DNA from 2 places in the Shimia sp. R9_1 genome. Region 1 is predicted to be linked to the other one. Evidence: riboswitches for the same ligand, from Rfam matches in the RefSeq annotation. Region 1 holds a riboswitch; the other holds the start of a gene.

Region 1 (9,442 bases):
CGATGATCCTCTTGTCCGCCATTGTGGTGATTTCAATCTGGAACGCCCATGTGCAATCCTCAGGCCTCCTGTCACAAAAATCCCTCATCGTAGACAGCAATCGCTTGCTCACACAGAACAGCAACAACGTCACCAACGCTCTGCTGAACATCAACCGCGCCATGGTTCAGATGGAAAACACCCGCCGCGCCAACCTGGCGGCTGATCGCTTTGCCCCTGAAGACGAGGCCGCAAAACGCGCGGATTTGCAAAAATCCATTCGCGCCTATCTGAAAGGCATCATCGGGTTTGCCTCCGCCATCGAACGCACGGGTTTGCCAACCGATCAGTTGGAAAAGCACATCCTCTATCTGACCAGAGCCGCAGGGCAAATTGATCGTCTCGCATCGCTCTATACAGTTTCAAACAGCCGCACCCTCCGACTGGCCAGCGCCGGAGATTTTCAGGCCGCCCGCAATAACTTTCGGTTCGAGGAGCTTCTGAAAACCAAAGCACTGCGCCGCAGCCTCGATGAGGCCAGTATCCAGTTCTCAGCCCTGTCTGATCGTTTGATGCTGGTGCAATCCGAAGTGACCGAGGCGCAAATCGCAGCGGCCAAAGTGGATCAAAAGCAGCGGGAAACCCTGTCCTACATCGCTCTGGCCATAACCGCCTTTGTCGCCGCCACAGCCGCCCTCGTATCGGTTCATTTCGGCATCATTCGCCCCATTCGCGCCGTCCCTGCACGCATTGAGCAGGCCGGACAGCAAGAGAGCGCCGAACAGAGCGCGGATACAGCCACCCGCAACGATGAAATTGGCGACATTCTGAATGCGGTTTCCGCCTTTGGCAAACGCATTGAGCAGCAGCAGCAACTTCAACAAGAAGAGGCAGAGCAGCGCTTTGCCGAACAAAAGTCGGCAGTGGATGCCATCGGGTCCGGACTGTCCCAACTGTCACAAGGCGACCTCTCTGCGCGCATCGCGCACGAGCTTCCCGAAGGCTATCAGCAGCTTAGGCATGACTTTAACAACGCCATAGAGCGGCTTTCAGAAACCGTGCGTCAAGTTGTCGACTCCACGATTTCCATTTCCAACGGCGCGTCTGAAATCAATCAGGCCTCCACAGGTCTCGCCCATCGAACCGAAAGCCAGGCTGTGACCTTGGAAGAAACCGCCGCCGCACTCGCCACGATGACAGAAACCGTCCGCACAACCGCCGACAATGCCCGCAGCGTGGAAGAAAACACACTCGGCGCGCAACAACAGGCTGAAGAAAGCAGCAAAGTGGTCCATGATGCCGTTGAGGCCATGACCAACCTGCAGCACACCTCCGATGAGATCTCTCAAATCATCGGTGTGATTGACGACATTGCGTTCCAGACCAACCTCTTGGCTCTGAACGCGGGCGTAGAAGCAGCCCGTGCCGGTGAGGCTGGCAGAGGCTTTGCGGTTGTGGCATCCGAAGTGCGTGCCTTGGCGCTCAAATCTGCCAACGCCGCTTTGCAGATCAATGCCCGCATCAAAGACAGCGCGCATCAGATCGAAAATGGCGTCGACCTTGTCAGCCAGGCAGGCGAAGCAATTAACGGCATCTCGACCCGCATCAACGAAATCACGCAACTGATTTCAGGCATCGCAGAAGGCGCGTCAGAGCAATCTGTCGGCCTTGATGAAATCAACGTCGGCATGTCCCAGCTGGACAACATGACCCAAAAGAACGCCGCCATGGTCGAGGAGGCTACCGCCGCCATTCAAATGGTCGCCTCAGATGTGAGCAACTTGGAACAATTGGTGCGCTTCTTCCAAACTGACGCACTCTCAAACGCTTCAGAACAGTCTGTGGCAAACGCAGCCTAAGGCACACCTGCGCAAATTCATCGGGCGGCCCCTCCCGAAGGGGCCACCTACCTTGCAGTCGCCTGAATGCGACTTATGCAAAGCGGCGATCCCCCGCTTAAACTTGGTGTCAAAGACATCGAGACGGTGAGGTGCAAGAACCTCTCCCGCTGTCAATTCAATTGAAAAACCAAACTCTTAGCCCCATCGTTTGTTTGATGCGGGGCGTGCTGGTGCAGTCACCGCGAAAATCGCGCCAGGTCAAAAAAGCTCCTTGCACAATGTTATAGTATAACGTTACATATTCGCGATCTGGAGAGTCAGCAAATTCGGAGCGCATACAGACCCCCTAAATGCCTGCGCTGGCGCCGGTATGTCCAAACCGCCTCGCCTCAGGTGCCTTCCTGAAATTGCCCTCCCCCTTTTGACCGACCAACCGTCACCACCCGCCAGCTCTGGCACCAACACAGATGAGGTCCCTTCATGCGCGACACACGCCTTCCCGTCACCGTCCTCTCCGGATTTCTGGGCGCCGGCAAGACAACCCTGCTCAACCGCGTTCTGAACAATCGCGAGGGGCGTCGCGTGGCTGTCATCGTCAATGACATGTCCGAAGTGAACATCGACGCCGATCTCGTGCGCGCGGACACCGAACTCAGCCGCACCGAGGAAACGCTGGTTGAAATGTCCAACGGCTGCATTTGCTGTACCCTGCGTGATGATCTGCTTGACGAGGTGCGCCGCCTCGCCTCCGAAGGCCGCTTTGACTATCTGCTGATCGAATCCACCGGCATTGCCGAACCGCTCCCGGTCGCCGCAACCTTTGATTTCCGCGATGAATACGGCGAAAGCCTGTCTGATGTTGCCCGGCTGGACACGATGGTCACCGTTGTGGACGCGGTCAACCTGCTTAAAGACTTCTCCAGCCACGACTTTCTGCGCGATCGCGGCGAGGTCATGGGCGAGGAAGATGAACGTACATTGGTGCACCTGCTGACCGATCAGATGGAATTTGCTGATGTGGTGATCCTGAACAAGGTGGCTGATGCGACGCCTGAACAGGTCGATGCCGCCCGCAAAATCATCCGTAGCCTCAATGCGGATGCCGAAATCATTGAGACCAACCACTCCGACGTGGCCGCAGAGAAAATTCTCGATACCGGTCTGTTTGATTTTGACAAAGCACATGAACACCCCATGTGGGCCAAAGAGCTTTACGGCTTTGCCGATCACGTGCCCGAAACCGAAGAATACGGCGTCACAAGCTATGTTTATCGCGCCCGCCAGCCTTTCATTCCAGAGAAAATTCTCGCGGTCCTGAATGGCGAAATGCCGGGTGTGATCCGCGCCAAAGGCCACTTCTGGATTGCCACCCGCCCGGAATGGGTTGCGGAATTCTCGCTGGCTGGCGCACTGTCCAGCGTAAAACCCATGGGCACCTGGTGGGCCACCGTGCCCAAAGAGCGCTGGCCCGAACATGCCTCCGCACAAGCGTATTTAAAACAGCATTGGGTGGAGCCATGGGGTGATCGCCGTCAAGAGCTGGTGTTCATCGGCGCAAACATCGACTGGCCCGCGCTTAAGGCCAAGCTGGATGGCTGCTTGCTGCCCGTGATCGCGGCAGCGGGGCCAGAGGCGCTCCCACTGGACATGCCGGATCCTTTCCCCGGCTGGCGCCGCGTCGAGGACGTGGCATGAATGTCTCACGCGAGGTGGTGAAAGACGCCGCAATTGGTGTTGGCTTGGCCCCAAATCTGGCGACCCTTTCTGCCATTCATCATCCCGGCTGCGCCGCCGTGCTCTGGCGGCGGCAAATGGCGCCGGAGCTGACAACATGGATGCAATCACTTCCCTCTGATCACCTGCCAAAAACGCGGGTGGTCCTGCGGCCGGACCGCGTGAAAGACACGTTGTTGCAGGTCTGTGCCCTCTCAGGAACGCCCGACTGCCCGGAACGCGCGCTTCTGATCGACGACGCTTCAGAAATGGCGATGGCCTTTGCCAATATCCTGAACGCCCCGTATCTGCGGCTACGCTTTGACATCATCACCACCAACGCTTGCCGTCGCTTCCACATAGATGCGGTGACGGCCCGCCTCGTCTGCACCTACCGCGGCACTGGAACGCAATATGGGATCTCTCCCAACGGCGAAGAGCCAAACCGGGTCTTCACAGTTCCCACCGGCGCGCCCATCGTCCTGCGCGGCACGCTCTGGCCGGAAACCCCACAATCCGGTTTGCTCCACCGTTCGCCTCCCATCGAAGGCACCGGAGAAACACGCTCTGTGTTGGTGCTGGACCCGGTCTTTGATCTGGAAAAGGAAATTTGATCGCGCTTGCCTCTAAGAAGGCTTTGATCACGTCGCAACCTGAGAGATATTAGACGACAAGGGGTCCAAAGGCCTCTCATCACATGCAACCTCAAGGACTGAGGCGATACCGTCTTGAGACATCTTCCTTCGCGTCGCGCCTACACTGCGCTTCGACACAATGTTCTGATCACGGCACTCTGCGGCCTGCTCTGCGGGCTCAGCCCGCAAGCCAAGGCGCATCCGCATGTCTTTGTCGACGGCGGTGTGGATTTCGTGTTTGACGCGGAAAACCGCCTGACCGCGCTCAACGTCACATGGCTCTACGACGCCTTTGAGACGCTCTACATTCTGTCCTCCTACGGCATGTCTCTCAACGCCGAAGGCTCTTTGGATGAAGCGGACCGGCAGGAGCTCATCCGCATCAGAAGCAATTGGCCACTGGATTTCAACGGCTCCGCCCATTTGTCAGTGCATGGCGAGCGTGTTTCGCTCGATTGGCCCAAAGATCTCGATGCGCAGCTGATTGACGGGCGCTTGCAGCTCACCTTCACACGCGATCTCAAAACGGCGCTCCCGCTGGGCGCGTCCCCAGCAGAGGTCGCCTTTTATGAGTCCACCTATTTCTTTGCATTCTCCATCACCGACACGCCCGAACTCTTGGGCCCCGCAGAAGGGTGCCGCGCAGAGGTGATCCCCTTCAACCCAGCGCTCAAGAACAACAGCCTGCAAGCCTCATTGGCGCTGCTCAGCCGGGAAGAGACCCCGAGCATCCCCAATGTAGGCAAGGAATTTGCCGATAGGATCATCCTCATATGCGCTTGATACTGTCTTTCTGTGTGATCGCAGCTCTGGCGCTGGCGGTTTTCTGGATGGTGGATTTCTCCTCGGTCACCGCTTGGGCGGTTGAGGCGCAGCGTGGGTTTCAAAACCAGATGGCCGGAACAGTCCGCGCTTTGAAAATGGGCGAGCCGGGCGCTTACTTTGCGCTTCTCAGCGCGACCGCCGCCTACGGCTTTGTGCATGCGCTGGGGCCGGGGCATGGCAAATATCTCGTTGGCGGTGTGGGGCTCGGTACAGAAGTCTCCGCCACGCGCCTGCTGTCACTCGCCGTGACCTCAAGCCTCGCACAGGCGCTTTGGGCGATCATCTTGGTCTATGGCGGCTTCTCCATTGTGCAGGCCAGCGCGCAACAGATGACAGGGTGGACCGAGGACATTCTGGCCCCGGCCAGCTATCTCGCCATTTCCTGTGTGGGGCTCGCGATCATCTGGCGGGGTGCGCGCGCCCTTCCCAAAAGCACGGCCAAGCACAGCCACCACCATGATCATTCTCATGACCACGCCCATGATGACTGCGGCTGCGGTCACGCGCATGGGCCGACGGCTGAGGAAGCCGCCCGACTTACATCTTTCAGAGATGCCATCGCGCTGATCCTCAGCATTGCCATCCGGCCCTGCACCGGCGCCGTTTTCCTGCTGGTCATCGCATGGCAAATGGACATCAAAACCGCCGGTGCCTTGGCCGTTGTGGTTATGGGGTTGGGCACTGCCGCCCTGACAAGCCTCGTGGCGGTCTCAAGCACTGCCGCCCGGCGCTTGGCTGTGATGTCATCGGGCTCCCTGCACGGCGTGGCCACCATGCTGCCTGCGCTGCAGATGTTGACAGGCCTGATGATCCTGATCTTCAGCCTCGGCCTTCTCGGCTTCACATTCTAAAAACCCCTACGCCCCACAAAGGCCCAGATGCGCATTTTTTGGCCGAAACCCGCCCATCCTGCGCATCATTTTTTCAGAAAATCCCACGGCTCTTTCGAAAATTTACCCCTGATCGGACCAATGTCTGTTTTGCAACCGGAAAGGTCGCAAAAATTTTAGAGGCAATCCGACTTCAAAATATCTTGCGGGCGTGAGGTGCTGTTGCCGGGTTGTCCGGCAATGGAGAATTGGGAAGCCGGTGAAATACCGGCACTGCCCCCGCAACGGTAACGAAGGTGAGGTTAGGCAAACGACCACTGGGAGGAGGATCCCGGGAAGGTGCCAAAACCAGGTGAAAGCCGCTTCGAAGTCCGGAAACCAGCCTTGCAAACGTCAAACCGCGGGTGGCGGTGGAGGCTTCTGTCAGGGCGCGATCCTCATCCCGCCTGCGCAAGCCTCTGTGCCATCTGCCCCAAGCAAGGCCGCGGGGTGCGGCAGGAGAGCCAGATTTGAATAACATTCACACCCTATTGGCGCGTCGAAACCCGGGCCATGCTCTAGAACAAGCCTTCTATACAGATCCCGAGATCTTTCAGACCGACCTTGATGCCATCCACTATCGCGAGTGGCTGTTTGCCATTCCGTCTTGCGAATTGGAGAAAGCAGGCAGCTACGTCACCTACAATGTTGGCGCTTACCGCGTCATCATTGTGCGCGGTGCCGACAATCAGATCCGCGCCTTTCACAACACCTGCCGCCATCGCGGCTCGGTGATCTGCAAAGCCGCCAAGGGCCATGCGCCCAAGCTGGTCTGCCCCTACCACCAGTGGACCTATGAGCTGGACGGCTCACTCCTCTGGGCGCGCGACATGGGGCCGGATTTCGACCCGAAGCAACACGGCCTGAAAACCGTGCATTGTCAGGAGCTCGCCGGTCTCGTCTACATTTGTCTGGCAGACGAAGCCCCTGATTTCGCACCATTCGCAGAGACCGTGCGCCCCTATCTGGAGGCCCATGATCTGGGCAATGCCAAAGTTGCATTCGAAAGCTCTATTGTCGAAAACGGCAACTGGAAGCTGGTCTGGGAAAACAACCGTGAATGTTACCACTGCGGCGGCAACCACCCGGCCCTGTGCCGCACCTACCCCGATGACCCCAGCGTGACCGGCATTGGTGAGGGCGGCGAAACACCGGATCACCTGCAGGCGCATTTTGACCGCTGCGAAGCCGCAGGCCTACCTTCCAACTTCCACCTCAGCGAAGAGGGCCAATACCGCGTGGCGCGCATGCCGCTCAAGGAAGGCGCGGAAAGCTACACGATGGATGGCAAAACCGCCGTACGTCCGTGGCTGGGTCGCGTGCCATTCGCTGATGCTGGTGCATTGCTTCAGTTCCACTATCCGACAACCTGGAACCACTTCCTCGCGGACCATTCCATCGTCTTCCGCGTCACCCCGATCAGTCCGACCGAGACCGAAGTCACCACCAAATGGCTGGTACACAAAGACGCCGTGGAAGGCCGGGATTATGATCTCAAGCGCCTGACCGAAGTCTGGATGGCCACCAACGATGAGGACCGCCGCGTGGTCGAGGACAACCAGCAAGGCATCAACAGCCCCGCCTATGTGCCCGGCCCCTATTCCCCGACACAGGAATCCGGCGTGCTGCAGTTTGTTGAATGGTATTGCGCCAAACTGGCCAGCCATATGACCCCGAACACCCTTGCCGCGGAGTGATGTGATGAAAGATCTTCAGACCACCGCAACCGTTTGGCAGGACAATGAGATGCTGGAATGCGTCTCCATCGTGCCGGAAATGCCAAACACGGCGAGCTTCACCTTCCGCGCCCCATCCGGCGCCCTCTTTGCCTATGATCCGGGGCAGTTCCTAACCTTGGAAATCCCCGCACCGGGTCAGCCGGGAGGCGTGGTGCACCGCACCTACACGATCTCCTCCTCGCCCTCACGCCCGCGCTCGATCACCATCACCGCAAAAGCGCAGCCTGACAGCATCGGCACCCGCTGGATGCTCGACAATCTGCGCCCCGGCATGCGCCTGAGAGCCCTGGGGCCAGCAGGCCTCTTCACCAACGCGGGCAGCACGGCGAAAAAATTCCTCTTCATCTCGGCAGGTTCCGGCGTCACCCCCATGATGTCGATGACCACCTGCATGTGGGACGAAGGTCAGGAACTGGACGCCGTCTTCATCAACTGCGCCAAGCGCCCCTCGGAAATCATCTTCCGCCAGCGCCTCGAACAGATGGCCAGCCGCACCCCCGGACTGGATCTCAAATTTGTGGTCGAAGAGCCCGATCTCTACCGCCCATGGACGGGCTATCAGGGGCAGTTCAACCAGCTGATGCTGGGCCTGATGGCGCCGGATTATCTTGACCGCGAGGTCTACTGCTGCGGGCCGGAGCCCTTCATGACCGCGGTGCGCGAAGCGCTGGCCGGTCTGGGCTTTGACATGGACAACTACCATCAGGAGAGCTTCGGTGCGCCGGTGGAAACCGAAGCCGAACAGCCCGCGCTGGATGATGTGGTGCCTGATGAGGACAGCAAGGCGGAAATCCACTTCGCCACCTCGGACGTCACCGCGAAAGTCGCCGAAACCGAAACCGTGCTCGCCGCCGCGCGCTCGGTTGGGCTCAACATCCCCTCAGGCTGTACCTTCGGCGTCTGCGGCACCTGCAAGGTCAAAAAGACCGAAGGCGAGGTGCATATGGTCCACAACGGCGGCATTTCCGACGACGACATCGAAGCCGGTTACATCCTCGCCTGCTGCTCCAACCCAATTGGCAAAGTGGCAGTAGAGGTCTGAGCCCCCCGCTCTCGGGCTCAAAGAAAGGCCCGGCAGACATGCCGGGCTTTTTTTTGTGTGGAAGGCGAAGGGAGACCTGTGCAAATTTGTAGTTTGCATCCCGATAAGATTTTGGACTCCCAGCTGAACGCTATTCACTCAATCCCCGGTCATCGATGCAGCATAGACTGGCTCCACAACGGGAGTTAGATCATCGCCCAACAAATCGGCAACGACTGTATCAGGTCAGATAGGCCAGCCCGCGACCCTGGGTGGGGGTGAAGCCCCCTCCCATGGGGAGGGTCGGGGGCTGGTCGGCTTCGCCGCCTGCGCGTTGGTAGAGGCCATGCGTTTCTGGTTTAAAGGACGAAGTTCTAGCATCTATTTGGTTGTTGTGGTCAAGGGTCGACCACCTGACCAACGTACCTCTTACTCACCCGTCCTTCAAAACCCGCCCCAGATCGGGCCGCCGAAAATCCGGCCCTTTCAGCACTTTGCCATCTTCGCGCAGCACCGGGCGGCCGTCGGCACCCAACTTGGACATATTGGAGGCATGCACCTCGGCCATGGCGGCGGGTTTCAGGCTGTGCAGGCCAAACTCCAGAAAGGTGCCGTCCAGCACATATTGGATGTCACAGAGCGCATCGAGCACCTCGACCATATCCCCGGCCGCAATGGCGGCGCGCAGCTCGGCCACCTCTTCTTCGAGAATGGCCTGACGCATCTCCGCACGCGCGTGGGGAATGGCAGGTGTGTCCACCACGGGCACATCAAAGGCCTCATGCCATTCCTTCACAAGCGCAAGCGTGTCGCGGGACAT
Region 2 (9,442 bases), on a different contig from region 1:
CCCAAGCCCTTCGGTTTCTCCAGCCGGGCCTTCGATGCCCTCAGGGTCCTTCACAACCACGCCAAGCATCTGATATCCACCACAAATCCCAAGAACATGGCCACCGCGCCGCACATGCGCCGTCAGATCCACATCCCAGCCCTGCTCGCGCAGAAACGCCAGATCACCCCGGGTGGATTTGCTGCCCGGAATGATCACCACATCCGCATCGCCAGGAATCGGCTCCCCCGCCCGCAGTATGGTCAGCGACACGCCCGGCTCCTGCGCCAGCGGGTCCAAATCGTCAAAATTCGCAATCCGCGACAACCCCAGACAGACCACGTTCAAGCCGCCGTCGCGCTCAGCATTCTTGATGTCCAGCGCATCCTCGGCGGGCAATTTCCACGCCTCCCCGAAATAGGGCAACACCCCAAAGCCGTCCCAACCGGTCGTTGCCTTTATCAGATCATACCCATCATCAAATAAGCTCGGATCACCGCGAAATTTGTTAATCAAGAAGCCCACAACCAGCGCTGCGTCCTCTTCGGAAATCACCGCCTGCGTCCCGACAACCTGCGCAATCACGCCGCCCCGGTCGATGTCTCCGGCCAGCACCACAGGCACCTCTGCGGCCTGCGCAAAGCCCATGTTGGCGATGTCTCCCGCCCGCAGATTGACCTCCGCAGGGCTGCCCGCGCCCTCAACAATCAGCAGATCACTTTGCGATTTCAAACGGTTAAAGCTCTCAAGCACCGCCTCAAGCAGTTGCGGCTTAAGCTTGGCATATTCACGCGCCTTCACCGTGGTCAGCCGCTTGCCCTGCACCACCACCTGCGAGCCGACATCGGTTTCCGGCTTCAACAGCACCGGATTCATATCCACGGTCAGCGCCTTGCCACAGGCCAGAGCCTGCAACGCCTGCGCCCGCCCGATCTCGCCCCCGTCCGAGGTCACCGCCGCGTTATTGGACATATTCTGCGGCTTGAACGGTGCCACAGACAGCCCCCGCCGCGCCGCCGCCCGGCACAACCCCGCCACCAGCATCGACTTGCCGACGTTGGAGCCGGTGCCTTGTATCATAATCGCCTTGCCCATGGCTCAGCCCTGTTTTGGGAGGAAGGCCTCCACCGCCGCTGAGGCGATGACCAGCACGTTTCCGTCATCAGGATTGGTCACATTCATCCCGCCAAAGACCGCTTTCACTTCGGCACGGCCTCGCGGCAAACGTTCTGCCAAAGCGTCACAATCGACCTTCTCGGGCTCCTGCACCCCCACGGTTACTTGCACCCGCATCTCTTTGGGATCTTTACCTAAAGCGGCAAACATCGGGATGGCAGAATGCCGGATCGCGTCTTCAATCGCACGGGCAGCGGCCTTGGTATAGTCCTGCCCGTATTGATCGTTGCCCATGCCCATTTCGATGATGAAACGCTGCTCGCTCATGCCGCGACCTCCACGTCCAACGCCACCGAGATCGCCACATTGGCCATCACCGTCGGGTTGCCACCATCCGTGCGTGGCACGTCCAGCCCGCCTTTGATCGGCACAACCGTGACCTGCCCATAAGGGAAGATCGCCGCGATCACTGCTGTGTCAATCTTGTCTGGCTGCTGCACTGCCACCTCAACGGTGATGATCATCTCTGATTTGTCTTTGCCGAAAAGCTCCGCCAGATTGATCGAATTGTGCCACAGCGCGTCTTTCACAGCGCGGCTCGCCGCCTCGGTGTAGTCCTGACGTCTAAGCGAAGAGCCCATGCCAAATTCGGTGAGCAGACGTTTGATCGCCATCAGAATTCCACCCCCGCCTGCGCCTTGATGCCATCGCGGAACGGATGTTTCAGCAGAGTCATCTCTGTCACCAGATCAGCGGCCTCAATCAGCTCCGGCTTGGCATTGCGGCCGGTCAAAAGAACGTGAGTCATCTCAGGCTTTTCGCTCAGCAGAAAATCGACCACATCGTCGATATCGAGGTAGTCATTGCGCAGCGCGATGTTGATTTCATCGAGCATCACAAAGCGGTTCTCCGGGTTGCGGATCAGCTCCTTGGCCAGCTCCCAGCCAGCCTCTGCTTTGGCAATGTCACGCTCTCGGTCCTGCGTCTCCCAGGTAAACCCTTCCCCTGACACATGAAATTGCACTTCTTCTGGGAAATGCTCTTCCAGAAAGGCCCGCTCCCCCGTGGCCATCGCGCCTTTGATGAACTGCACCACAGCCACCGGCATGCCATGTGCAATGCAGCGCATAATCATGCCAAATCCGGAGGAGCTTTTGCCTTTGCCCGGCCCGGTGTGCACGATGATCAGACCTTTTTCTTCGGTCTTTGTGGCCATCATCCTGTCTCGCGCCGCTTTGATTTTGGCCATCTTGGCCTTGTGGCGTTCGTTCTGATCCGTGTTTTCAGACATTCCTGCCCCTCCGTTCGCGCTTGACTTAGCCGCAATCATTGCCCATTCGGGTTGTCGCTGGTTTCTGCTCGATTTGAGCAGGTGAAAAGGGAATGTGAAACGGGTCCAACGTCAAGGCCCAAAGCGCAGCCGCCCCCGCGACCGTGACCGGAGAGGTCCGCCACAGCCACTGGAGAGATCCGGGAAGGCAGGAGGACCACCAGAGCCAAAGCTCTGAGATCCGCAAGCCGGGAGACCTGCCAGCGCAAATGACATAAACCGGACGGGGTGTTTCGGTGTCGGGCTCTCCATAGATGTCCCGTGTTTGCCCCGTCCCTGAAAAGGGACCAGATCTGATGGCTGATGCAAATGCTCCAGTCGAATTGCTTGTCTGCACCACTTGCCGTGCCGGCCAGCCAACCGACGTCGAAGGGCCGCGCCCCGGCACGCAATTGTTTGATGCGCTCACCGCCTCAGACCTGCCGGAAAACGTGACCGTGAAAGGTGTTGAGTGCTTTTCCAACTGCGATTTTGGCTGCTCGATCACCGTGCGTGGCGGCGATGAGCGCTGGACCTATGTCTATGGCAATTTCACCGGTGCAGAAGACGCGGAACTGGTTGCGGACGGCGTGAGCAAATATGCCGCCACCGCTGACGGGCTGGTTCCATGGCGCGAACGCTCCACCCATTTCCGCAAAAACTGCATCGCCCGCATTCCCCCACTGGAGATCCCCGAATGAGCACTCTTGAGAAACTCCCCGTCACCGTCATCACCGGCTTTCTGGGATCCGGCAAAACGACACTGGTGCGCAACCTGATGACCAAACCACAGGGCAAACGCCTTGCGGTGATCGTCAATGAATTTGGCGATGTGGGGGTGGACGGCGAGATCCTGAAATCCTGCGCCATCCCGGATTGCCCGGCCGAAAACATCATGGAGCTGGCCAACGGCTGCATCTGCTGCACCGTGGCGGATGATTTCATTCCCACCATCGAAGCCCTTATGCAGCTTGAGCCGCGCCCAGAGCACATTCTGATTGAAACCTCCGGCCTGGCCCTGCCAAAGCCGCTGTTGAAGGCGTTTGACTGGCCCGACATCCGCTCCAAGATCACTGTCGATGGTGTGATCGCGCTGGCGGATGCAGAGGCTGTGGCCGATGGCCGCTTTGCCACCGATGTGGCCGCCGTGGATGCGCAGCGCGAAGCAGATGAAGGCTTGGATCACGAAACCCCTCTGTCTGAGGTCTTTTTGGATCAGATCAACTGCGCCGACATCGTGCTGCTGACAAAGCCTGACCTGGCTGGCCCGGAAGGTGTCGCCAAAGCCAAAGAGATCGTCCTGTCAAAAGCACCCCGCGCACTGCCCGTGGTTGAAGTGGCAGAAGGCGATGTGGACCCGCGTGTGATCCTTGGCCTGGAAGCCGCCGCAGAAGACGATCTGGAGGCCCGTCCCTCCCACCACGAAGATCACCACCACGCTCATGATGGTAACGATCATCATCACGATGACGATCATCATCATGACCACCATCACGATCACAACCATGAGGCGTTCAACAGCATTGTTGTTGACGTGCCAGAGCAAACCGATCCCGCAGCTTTTGCTGCCAAGATCGAGAAAATGGCCAAAGATCTCAACATCCTGCGCGTCAAAGGCTACGCCGCGGTTGAAGGCAAACCCATGCGTCTGCTGGTGCAGGCTGTGGGCGCGCGCGTGCGCCATCAGTTTGACCGCCCATGGAAGCCCGAGGAAGGCCGTCAGGGCCGCATGGTCGTGATTGCGGAACATGATGACGTAAATGTGGATGCGATCCGCGCCGCTCTGGTAGACTAAACGCCCATGCATGTAGTCTTTCGCGAAAGCCACGGTCTTGATGAGGCCGAAACCCCAATGGATCTGGGTCAGTCACCAGCTGACCTTGTGGTGCTGTCGTTTTCTGACAGCGATCTGGGGGCTTTCGCGGCAGGCTGGCATCGCAGCAACGGCGCTCTGCCCACGCTGCGCCTTGCCAATCTGACAGCGTTGAAACACCCGCTGTCAGTCGACACCTACATCGAACAGACGCTGTCTGGAGCCAAAGCCATCCTGATCCGTCTGATTGGCGGCATTTCCTACTGGCAATATGGTATCCAGCAGGTGCAGGCATTGGCTGCGGAAAAAGGCATCGCCCTTGCCGTGCTGCCCGCTGATGGGCGGCCGGATGCACGGCTAGATGAGGTCTCTACCCTGCCGGTGTCCACCCTGCACCGCCTGACTCATCTCTGTGACACCGGCGGCGCTGTGGCCGCCCAAGCTGCGCTCGCGCAGTTGGCACTGGCCGCGGGGCTCTATGCAAAGCCGGTCATGGGCTCCAAAGCGCTGCCGGATCACGGCGGATGGACGCCTGAGACCGGCCTGTCTGACCCGCTCACCGGGCGCGACGCTACAAAGCCGCTGATTGCCCTGACCTTCTATCGCGCCTACGTCAGCGCCGCTGACACCGCGCCGATTGAAGCGCTTTTTGCAGAATTCCGCGGACGTGGCTTTGATGTTGTGGGCCTGTTTGCCCCCTCCCTCAAGGTGCCCGCCTCCGCCGCTTGGCTGGCCGACACCCTGCGCGATCTCAAACCCGCCGCGATTGTGAACGCCACCTCTTTTTCTGGCAAAGGCGCGGATGGCACCTCGCCTCTGGACGCCACCGAGGCACCAGTCTTTCAGGTGGCGCTGGCCACCTCCCGCAAGAAAGCCTGGGCCGAGGCAGAACGCGGCCTCGCCCCCTCCGATCTCGCCATGCACGTTGTGTTGCCAGAGGTCGACGGACGCCTCTTTGCCGGTGTGAGCTCCTTCAAAGAGCCCGGTAAAAAAGACGCAGCGCTGGAATATTCCCGCTTTGCCCACCGCCCGTTGCCTGACCGCATCACCGCTATCGCGGATAAGGTCGAAAGTTGGGTGCGGCTGGCACAGAAATCCAATGCAGACAAACACCTGGCCTGTGTGCTGTCGACCTATCCGGGCAAAGACTGGAACATGGCGCACGCCGTCGGGCTCGACCCGCTTGCCAGTGTTGAGGCGATCCTGTCTGATTTTGCCGATGACGGCTTTGACACCGGAAACGGCGAGGCAGCGCCTCTTGCAGACGCACTGCTCGGCGAAACGATCTCTTGGTCGCTGGCCGATTACAAAACTGCACTGACCTCCCTGCCAGAAACGCTGCAGGCAGATCTCGCAGAGGCTTGGGGCGCACCGGAGGATGATCCAACCGTTGCGGATGGTGCGTTCACCTTCAAGGCTACAAAACGCGGCAATATCCTGATCGCGCTACAGCCGGAACGCGGCACCGATCTGATCCGCGAAGACGAATACCACGATCTCTCCCGCGTTCCGCGCCATTCCTACGTGGCCTTCTACCTCTGGCTCCGTCAAACTCAGGCCACCGATGCGCTGTTGCACATCGGCGCCCATGGCACACTGGAATGGCTGCCCGGCAAATCCGTGGCCCTCTCCGAGGCCTGCTGGCCCGAGGCGCTTATTGGCGACGTGCCAGTGATCTACCCGTTTATCGTGAACGACCCCGGCGAGGCGGCGCAGGCCAAGCGTCGCATCAACGCGCTCACCCTTGGCCACGTGCCGCCCCCGCTGAAAGCCAGCGCCACACCACAGCGGTTTGCGCGGCTTGAAACCCTGCTGGACGAGTTCTCCAACGCTGACGGCCTTGATCCCAAACGGCGGGACCGGCTGCAATCGGACATCAAAGACGAAGCCGAAGCGCTTGGTTTGCAATCAGAACTTGGGCTGGATGACGCCACCTCTCTGGCAGAGGCGATCACCCGCATCGACACCTTTGTCTGCGACATCAAGGAAAGCCAATTTGGCGACGGCCTGCATGTGTTTGGCCGCGCCCCCACCATCGCAGGCGCGTTTGACGCCAGCGCCTCGGCTGATGCCGAACGCGCATCCCTGACCCGCGCGCTGGCTGGCAAACGCATCGAGGCAGGCCCCTCCGGATCGCCGTATCGAGGGCGCAAAGACGTGCTGCCCACAGGCCGCAATCTTTTCACCACCGATCCGCGTTCCGTGCCCTCACGCTCCGCCTACGCCCAAGGCGTGAAACTGGCCGAGGAGCTGGTGCGCCGCCACCTTCAGGAAGATGGCGACTATCCCAAAAACCTGATCGTCGATCTCTGGGGCAGCGCCACCATGCGCACCGCAGGCGAAGAATTTGCCATGGCGCTGCACCTTTTGGGCGCAAAACCTGTTTGGGACGAAGGCAGCGAGCGCGTCTCCGGCGTTGAAATCCTGCCCATCGCGCTGCTGGACCGCCCCCGCATTGACGTCACCCTGCGTGTCTCCGGCCTGTTCCGCGATGTCTTCCCAACGCTGAGCACCCTCTTTGGTCAGGCGGTCAAAGCTCTGGCAGAACGCGACGAAGCCGCCGATTGGAATCCCTTCGCGGGCCGCATCACCGCGCCAAGGGTCTACGGCCCCGCGCCCGGCAGCTACGGCCTTGGCATGGGCCACGACATCGAAAACTACTCGGAAGAAGGCCGCAAAGCTGCTGGCGAGGCCTGGCTCAACGCCTCCTCTTATGCCTTTGACGGCGATAAGATCACCAAAGACGCGGATGGCATTCGCGCGCTGGTGGGCGCCGCTGACAGCTTTGTGCATTTGCAGGACATGCCGGAAACCGACCTCCTGCTGGCGTCCGATTATGCCACCCACGAGGCGGGCTTTGCCGCCGCGCAAAAGATCACCGGCGGCAACGCCAATCTCTATCATGTGGACAACACCAACCCGGAAAATCCCCGCGCCCGCAGCCTCACCGAGGAAATCGCACGCGTGGTGCATGCCCGCGCCACCAACCCGGAGTGGCTGGCTGGCATGATGCGCCACAGCTTCCGGGGCGGGGCTGAAATCGCCGCCACGCTGGAGCATATGGCCGCTTTTGCCAACCTCGCAGGCGCGGTGCCGCCACAGCTGTTTGATGCCTACCACGACGCCACTTTGGGCGACGCGGAAGTGGTCAGCTTCCTAGAGAAAGAAAATCCACAGGCGCTGGCCGCGATGCGTGATCGCTTTGCCGCGCTGCATGAGGCCGGTCTTTGGATCACCCGCCGCAACTCCATTCTCGCAGAGCTGGAACGTCTGGCATGACCCGCCCCAGCGCCAAAGGCTGGTGCCCCGGCGCCTACAAGCCTATGATGTCCGGTGACGGTCTGGTGGTGCGCGTGCGCCCGATGCTCGCGCGGCTCACACAGGCGCAGGTGTTCGGGCTTTGCGCCACCGCACTTGAGTTTGGCTCCGGCCTGATTGATCTCACCAGCCGTGCCAACCTGCAAATCCGTGGCGTGGCAGAAGCCGATCACGAGGCCGTTCTGGCGCGTCTTGCAGATCTCGGCCTGCTGCCCGATGATCCCCAGCTGGAAAGCCGCCGCAACATCCTGATCCCGCCGCTCTGGCAGGCCGGAGACGAAACCGATCAGATCGCAAACGCGCTGGTGGCACGTCTGGGCGATTTCCCCGAGCTGCCCGCCAAAATGGGCTTTGCCATCGACATCGACGGCGCACCACAGTTTACGCAGAACTCAGCAGATTTCCGTCTGGAGCGCACCTCTGAGGGCACTTTGATCCTGCGCGCAGACGGCGCGTCCCGTGGACGTCCGGTCACCGCCGCCACCGCAGTGGACGCGCTGATTGACATGGCGCAGTGGTTTGTCAAAACCGATGGCCCAAGCCGCCGCCGCATGGCCGCGCATGTGGCCATGACCGCCCTGCCCGCCAACTGGCAAGCCGCCTTGCCCACCGCCCCTGCACAATCTCTGCGCCCCGGCGCAACCACCCTTGGCACCGTCTTTGGCGCAGCCTTTGGCCAGATCGAAGCCTCCGCGCTGGCCGCATTGGTGCAGGCAACACAGGCGGATGCGATGCGCGTGACCCCTTGGCGGCTTTTCCTGCTCGAAGGGGTGGAACCGGTTGAAACCGCCGATTTCATCACCGAATTCAGTGATCCTCTGCTGAGCATTGATGCCTGCCCCGGCGCGCCATTGTGCACCTCCTCCACCGTTGAGACCCGCCCGCTTGCCCGCGCCTTGGCCGCCACGGCGCGCGGCGCACTGCATGTCTCCGGCTGCGCCAAAGGCTGCGCCCGCCCGCGCCCCTGCGCCACCACGCTTGTGGGCAACAACGGCGCATTTGATCTTGTCAAAAACGGCCGTCCATGGGATGCGCCCACAAAAACCGGCCTCACGCCGGACCAGCTGACCACCGCCTTGGGAGAATTTTGATGCCTTACGAATATGAAAAGAATGGTCAGGCGATCTATGATGAAAGCTTTGCCACCATTCGCCGCGAGGCAGCGCTAGACGGCTTTGACGCAGACGAAGAACAGGTTGTTGTGCGCATGATCCACGCCGCTGGCATGGTTGGTCTGGAACAGCATGTGAAATTCACCCCCGGCATGGTGGCTGCGGCCCGCAAAGCCATGGAAGACGGCGCGCCGATCTTCTGTGATGCGCGCATGGTCAGCGAAGGTGTGACCCGCCCGCGCCTGCCTGCGGACAATGATGTGATCTGCACCCTGCACGCCGAGGGCATCCATGATCTGGCCAAAGAGATGGGCAACACCCGCTCTGCGGCCGCGCTGGAACATTGGCGTGATCGTCTGGGTGGGGCCATTGTGGCCATCGGCAACGCCCCCACCGCGCTGTTTCATCTGTTGAACATGCTCGAAGATCCAGACTGCCCCCGCCCCGCTGCCATCATCGGCTGCCCCGTGGGCTTTGTCGGCGCGATGGAAAGCAAAGACGCGCTTTGGGCGGATCAACCTGTGCCCTGCATGATTGTCGAAGGCCGCCTTGGCGGCTCCGCCATGACCGTGGCAGCGGTCAATGCCATCGCGAGCCGCAAAGAATGACACAGACGGGTACCATCCACGGCGTTGGCCTCGGCCCCGGCGATCCCGACCTCATGAGCGTACGCGCGCACCGTCTTCTGACCGGTGCCAAACATGTTGCTTTCTTCCGCAAGGCTGGCCGCAAAGGACAAGCCCGCCAGATTGTCGAGGGGCTGCTGCCCGAGGGCGTGATCGAATTTCCAATGGA

Evidence for each region. A riboswitch is a leader RNA that binds a small molecule or an ion and turns the genes downstream of it on or off. The one in region 1 is predicted to bind cobalamin.
Region 2: another riboswitch for cobalamin. It lies ahead of J7399_RS01625 (DUF1636 domain-containing protein); the one in region 1 lies ahead of J7399_RS17805 (aromatic ring-hydroxylating dioxygenase subunit alpha).

Annotation. Positions count from the first base shown of each region.
Region 1 is NZ_JAGHRN010000006.1:109,386-118,827, forward strand. Features, by position in the region: gene J7399_RS17780 (methyl-accepting chemotaxis protein) at 1-1,838, shown strand, start outside; gene J7399_RS17785 (GTP-binding protein) at 2,301-3,515, shown strand; gene J7399_RS17790 (DUF1826 domain-containing protein) at 3,512-4,147, shown strand; gene J7399_RS17795 (DUF1007 family protein) at 4,262-4,951, shown strand; gene J7399_RS17800 (hypothetical protein) at 4,942-5,844, shown strand; cobalamin riboswitch at 6,021-6,225, shown strand; gene J7399_RS17805 (aromatic ring-hydroxylating dioxygenase subunit alpha) at 6,333-7,559, shown strand; gene J7399_RS17810 (hybrid-cluster NAD(P)-dependent oxidoreductase) at 7,564-8,643, shown strand; gene J7399_RS17815 (nucleoside triphosphate pyrophosphohydrolase family protein) at 9,056-9,442, opposite strand; gene nrdF (class 1b ribonucleoside-diphosphate reductase subunit beta) at 9,442-9,442, opposite strand, start outside.
Region 2 is NZ_JAGHRN010000001.1:323,617-333,058, forward strand. Features, by position in the region: gene J7399_RS01605 (cobyric acid synthase) at 1-1,074, opposite strand, end outside; gene J7399_RS01610 (Lin0512 family protein) at 1,078-1,422, opposite strand; gene J7399_RS01615 (Lin0512 family protein) at 1,419-1,769, opposite strand; gene cobO (cob(I)yrinic acid a,c-diamide adenosyltransferase) at 1,769-2,386, opposite strand; cobalamin riboswitch at 2,428-2,645, shown strand; gene J7399_RS01625 (DUF1636 domain-containing protein) at 2,722-3,105, shown strand; gene cobW (cobalamin biosynthesis protein CobW) at 3,102-4,199, shown strand; gene cobN (cobaltochelatase subunit CobN) at 4,206-7,496, shown strand; gene J7399_RS01640 (cobalamin biosynthesis protein CobG) at 7,493-8,626, shown strand; gene J7399_RS01645 (precorrin-8X methylmutase) at 8,626-9,255, shown strand; gene cobI (precorrin-2 C(20)-methyltransferase) at 9,252-9,442, shown strand, end outside.